2 linked regions of the Martelella endophytica genome follow. The protein of the gene in region 1 interacts with the protein of each later gene in a pairwise test. Links are inferred from orthologs where the notes say so. Each region holds a gene or a part of one and is shown on either strand. Other genes may lie near its edges.

What was found. The genes of interacting proteins can lie anywhere in the genome.
Region 2: the proteins of ndk (region 1) and ung interact in binary tests that used the Escherichia coli proteins (3 or more experiments, as listed by UniProt). The link is inferred for Martelella endophytica from one-to-one orthologs.

The regions. Positions count from the first base shown.
Region 1 is NZ_CP010803.1:3,346,871-3,349,626, reverse strand. It holds ndk (nucleoside-diphosphate kinase), read right to left. Parts: upstream 1,712-2,756; coding sequence 1,289-1,711; downstream 1-1,288. Other genes in the region: TM49_RS15295 (DinB family protein), read left to right, coding at 2,665-2,756; TM49_RS15300 (glutathione S-transferase family protein), read right to left, coding at 1,818-2,486; TM49_RS15310 (DJ-1/PfpI family protein), read left to right, coding at 520-1,227; TM49_RS15315 (molybdenum cofactor biosynthesis protein MoaE), read left to right, coding at 1-419. UniProt on the Escherichia coli protein: Major role in the synthesis of nucleoside triphosphates other than ATP. The ATP gamma phosphate is transferred to the NDP beta phosphate via a ping-pong mechanism, using a phosphorylated active-site intermediate.
Region 2 is NZ_CP010803.1:2,011,735-2,014,528, reverse strand. It holds ung (uracil-DNA glycosylase), read right to left. Parts: upstream 1,852-2,794; coding sequence 1,150-1,851; downstream 1-1,149. Other genes in the region: TM49_RS09090 (ABC transporter substrate-binding protein), read left to right, coding at 2,048-2,794; TM49_RS09100 (aldehyde dehydrogenase family protein), read right to left, coding at 1-1,092. UniProt on the Escherichia coli protein: Excises uracil residues from the DNA which can arise as a result of misincorporation of dUMP residues by DNA polymerase or due to deamination of cytosine.

The DNA of each region.
Region 1 (2,756 bases):
ATATCACCGCCGAACTGCGGGCCATGACCGAAGGCCGTACCGACATCGGCGCGACCGTCAGCTTCACCGGCCACTGTCGCGATGAAAAGGGCAAGCTGTCCGCGCTCGAGCTTGAGCATTACCCAGGCATGGCGGAAGCCGAAATCACGCGGATCTCGGAAGAGGCCGTGCGCCGCTTCGACCTTCTGGGCATCACCGCCATTCATCGCTACGGCCGCATCCTGCCCGGTGACAACATCGTGCTGGTCATCGCCGCGGCAAGTCACCGACAGGCCGCCTTCGACGGCGCCAGTTTCGTCATGGACTTCCTCAAGACCGTCGCCCCCTTCTGGAAGAAGGAGCATCTTGCTGCGGGTGGTGACGGCGGCTGGGTCGACGCGCGCGAGGCGGACGAGACCGCCCGCAAACGCTGGCAATAAAAACGTCGCGATTGCCGTCTATCGTCGACCTTGCCCTTCAGAACGGAAGCACTATCCTTGTTCAAAACGATTTGATGCTCCACACCGAAAGAGAACCATCATGCCAGCCAGCGCCGCGTCCTGCACAGTCGGCTTCATCCTCTATCCCGGTTTTACCCAGCTCGACCTGTTCGGCCCCGCGGATGTGCTGAACCGGATGCAGGGTGTCGAGGTGAAGCTCCTGTGGAAGAACCTCGACCCGGTCATCGTCGATCGTGGCCTCAGGATCCTGCCCAACATGACCTTCGGCCAGTGTGAGAGCCTTGATATCATCTGCGTGCCGGGCGGCCCCGGCCAGATCGCGCTGATGGATGATGACGAGACGCTGAACTTCCTGCGCCGCATCGCGCCGGGCTGCAAGCTCGTCACTTCGGTCTGTACCGGTTCGCTGGTCTTGGGGGCTGCCGGTCTGCTGAAGGGCTACAAGGCCACCAGCCACTGGACCTCGCTCGATCATCTCTCCCTCTTCGGCGCGACGCCGGTGGAAGAGCGCGTCGTCATCGACCGCAACCGGATCACCGGCGCCGGCGTGACCTCCGGCATCGACTTCGCCCTGAAGGTGGTCGAGGAACTGAGCGACCGCGAGACCGCGCAGCGCATCCAGCTGCAGATGGAATACGACCCGCAGCCGCCCTACAATTGCGGCTCGCCGAAGACCGCCCCGCCGGAGATCGTCGACAGCGTCCGCGCTCGCCTGCACATGTTCCAGTCGAGCCGCCGCTCCGCCAGTGAGCGCGCCGCCGAACGCCTCAACGCCCGCAAGGGCTGACGAAAAAACCCGCGGCAGAACCGCGGGTTTCAAAGGGGCAGAAATGCCGGAATGAATGGCTTCAGCCGACGATTTCGGTTTCGGAGAACCAGAAGCCGATTTCGCGCTTGGCGGTTTCCGGAGCATCGGAGCCGTGAACCGAGTTCTCGCCCATGGAGAGGGCAAAGGTCTTGCGGATCGTGCCTTCGTCGGCCTTTTCCGGATTGGTGGCGCCCATGATCTCGCGGTTCTTCAGAACGGCGTTTTCGCCTTCCAGAACCTGCACGATGGTCGGGCCCGAGCACATGAATTCGACGAGTTCGCCGAAGAAGGGACGTTCCTTGTGCTCGGCGTAAAAGGCCTCGGCCTCGCGCTTTGCCATCCACACGCGCTTGGAAGCAACGACGCGGAGGCCGTTGTCCTCGAAGACCTTGGTGATGGCGCCGGTCAGGTTGCGCTTGGTGGCGTCAGGCTTGATCATCGAGAAAGTGCGTTCAATAGCCATATCAATTGTCCTCTGGCATTCGGGGAAATTTCGCCGCTGTATAGAGGGCTTTTCGGCAAAATGGAAGCGTCGGAACAACCGTGATGTCCAGGTTTTCGCCCTTCCGTCAGCCTTTTTCGGTGAAAGCCTCCACCCGCTCGTACCAGTTGGTCACGGGATCGTTCGGATCCAGCAGTTCGGTATTGCCTGTCTGGCTCGCCCACTTGAACGCACCGAAGACGATATAATCTGAGAAAAGAGGTTCACTTCCGCCGATAAACGGCTGAAATTTTAGCATATTGCGGAGCGGAGTTAGTTTCTCCGGGAAGGCCGCAATGGCGGCCTCGCGGCCGGTCGCCACCTCTTCCAGCGTGGCGCCGAGGCGCGCCTCACGGCTTTCGCGGAAATAGGCCTGGTCGGCGGGCGCCAACCGGTCGTGGATGTTTTTCAGCGCAATCCGTGTCACGGCGGGATGGAGCGTCGATAGCGACCAGGCTTCCACGAAACGCGCCATGGCAAGCCCGCCCTCGCCTTTGAACAGGGAAGGTGCGTCCGGATAGGTCTGCTCCAGATAAAGCGCGATCGCAAAGCTGTCCGATATCAGGGCGTCGCCGTCCTTCAGAATTGGCACCGTCTTCGAGAAGCCGTTCTCGACTTTCGGAATTTCGGTGAAGCCGACTGGCCTTTCTGTGAACTCCAGCCCCTTGTGCCTGAGCGCCAGAACGACCTTCCAGCAATGCGGGGAAAACGGCGCCGAGGCATCGGCGCCACAGAGCGAATAGAGGATACGGCTCATGGTAAACTCCCTGTTGTGGGCAAAGAGTGTCGCGCATTCCGATCAAATTCAAGCAGCAGGGGGCATATTGCCCTGGCAAATGACGCTGCATCAGCACAATGAATGTCACCATCTGCAGAATTCATGAGCGCCCTGCATCAGCTTGGGATTATCATGATCCCAGAATGGAGGGACTATGATGTCGTCGCATTACCGCATGTTTGCCGCCTACAACACCTGGGCGAACCGCCTTGTCTATGACGCCGCCGCTACACTTTCCGATGAGGAGTA
Region 2 (2,794 bases), 1.3 Mb from region 1 along the record:
GGTCGGACGAATGTAGTAGCCCCGACTGAGCCCCTCCGGCAGGCCGGGACCGCCGGTGACGAGCGTCGCGCCTTCCGCGATCGCAGCCTCGATAAGGCCCTGAATCTTGTCGTACTGGACCTTGCTGACGACCGGGCCGAGATCGGTACCCTCGGCGCGGGGATCGCCGGTCTTCAGGCTCTCGGCCGTGACCCTGGCGATTTCAAGGGCTGCATCATGCTTGCCCTCCGGCACCAGCATGCGGGTCGGCGCATCGCAGGACTGGCCCGAATTGTCGAAGCAGTTGCGCACGCCGTGGGCGACAGCCTTTTCGAGGTCGGCATCATCGAGGATGATGTTCGGCGACTTGCCACCGAGTTCCTGGCAGACGCGCTTGACCGTGTCGGCCGCAGTCTTCGCCACGATGATGCCGGCGCGCGTCGAGCCGGTGAACGACACCATGTCGACCTCGGGGTGGCCCGCCATGACCTGGCCAACATCCGGCCCGGTACCATTGACGAGGTTGAAGACACCGGCGGGGACGCCGGCTTCCTCCATGATCTCGGCGAAGATGATGCCGGAGACAGGCGCGATCTCGGAGGGTTTCAGCACCATGGTGCATCCCGTCGCGATCGCCGGCGCGACCTTGGCGCAGATCTGGTTCAGCGGCCAGTTCCACGGCGTGATCAGCGCGCAGACACCGATCGGCTCGCGCACGATCAGTCCCTTGTTGCGCACTTCCTCGAATTCGAATGTGGCAAGCGCTTCCAGGGTGGATTTCAGATGCGAGGCGCCGACAGGCACCTGGTTCTCACGGGCAAAGGCGAGCGGTGCGCCCATTTCGTTGCTGACCGCTTCGACAAGATCGTCCTCGCGCGCCAGATAGCATTCGATGATGCGCTGAAGCAGCGCCATCCGCTCCTCGCGCGTGGTGCGCGAGAAGCTGTCGAAGGCCCCCCGCGCCGCCATCACCGCCTTTTCGACGTCGGTCGCATTGCCAAGCGCGATCGCGGTAAAGGCTTCCTCCGTTGCCGGATTGATGACATCGAGCGTCTTGTCCCCGGTCGGCGCGACCCACTTGCCGTCGATGAAGAATTTCTGATGGTTGCTCATGGCGTCCTCGCAGTGTTTTAGCTCAAATGGGGCATCGGCGCTGAAAGGGCAATGACTTCAGCTATCTTCAGGATCCTGCGGAAGCTGCCAGTCGATCGGCTCCATGCCCTGCTCCAGCAGAAACTGGTTGGCCTTGGAAAACGGCCGGCTGCCGAAAAAGCCGTTATGCGCGGAGAGCGGCGAAGGATGCGGCGCCTTCAGCACCAGATGCCGGTTTCGATCGACAAAACTGGCCTTCTTCTGCGCATAGGCGCCCCAGAGGATGAAGACCACATGCGGGCATTCCTCGTTGACGGTGCGGATGACGGCATCGGTAAACTCTTCCCAGCCCTTGCCGCGATGCGATGCGGCGGCGGCCTGCCGGACGGTGAGCACCGAGTTCAGCAGCAGCACGCCCTGCTTCGCCCAATGCTCCAGAAAGCCGTGATTGACCTTCTGGAAGCCGACATCGGTGGCGAGTTCCTTGTAGATATTGACGAGCGACGGCGGTGTGCGCACGCCGGGCCGAACGGAAAAGCAGAGGCCATGCGCCTGCCCCGGTCCGTGATAGGGATCCTGACCGAGAATGACCACCCTGACCTGATCGAGCGGCGTCAGGTCGAGCGCGCGGAAATATTCGTTGCCCTTGGGAAAAACCGTCTGTCCGGCGCGCTTTTCGTCCACCAGAAACGACTTCAGGGAGGCCATATAGGCACTCTCGAATTCCGGCTTCAGCTTCTCGCGCCAGCCCTGTTCCAACCTGATTTCGCCCTCGCCCATCGTGCCTTGGCTCCATAGAAACTTGGTTATTGTCGTGTTACCGGCGCGCCGGCCATTTGGCAAACCCGAAAGCAGGGCGAAAATGTGTTCAACCCGCAACCCGCGGCGTTGACCGGGGCTTTACGGCGGTCCAAACTGCCGACGCGATTATTCCGCGTGAAGAACAATCCTGACAGGGGGTTTCGAAATGCTCAAGTTGAAGACAGCGGTGCTGGCCACCGCCGCCATGGCTGCGCTTGCCGGCTTTGCCGCGCCAGTCGTGGCGCAGGATACCAAGACCGTTGCCATCACCTATATCGTGGAACACCCCGCGCTTGACGCCGTACGCGAAGGCATCGTCGAAAGCCTCGCCGAAAAGGGCTACACGGAAGGCGAGAACCTGAAGGTCGTCGCCCGCTCCGCCCAGGGCAACATGACCACGCAGACGCAGATCGCCGATGAATTCGCCGGCATCAAGCCCGACGTTTCCGTCGGCATCTCGACCCCGTCGGCGCAGGCGCTGAAGAACGCCATGGGCGATGCCCCCGTCGTCTTCGCCGCCGTGACCGACCCGGTCGCCGCCGGCCTGATCGAGAGCCCCGAAGCGCCGGAAGCCAACATCACCGGCACCTCCGACAAGCAGCCGCCGAAGCCGGCACTGGAGCTGATCCAGAAGCTCGTTCCGGACGTCAAGACCATCGGCGTCATCTATAATCCAGGCGAAGCCAACTCGGTCGTCCAGGTGGATGAGATCAAGGCCGGCGCCGAGGAACTCGGCCTCACCGTCGTCGAAAGCCCCGCCGCCCAGTCGACCATGGTTCCGGATGCCGCCCGCAATCTCGTCGGCAAGGCTGACGCGATCCTGCTGCCGACCGACAATTCGGTGATCTCGGTCCTCGAAGCCATCGTCACCGTCGGCGAACGCGCCAAGCTGCCGGTCTTCACCACCGACACCGATTCCGTC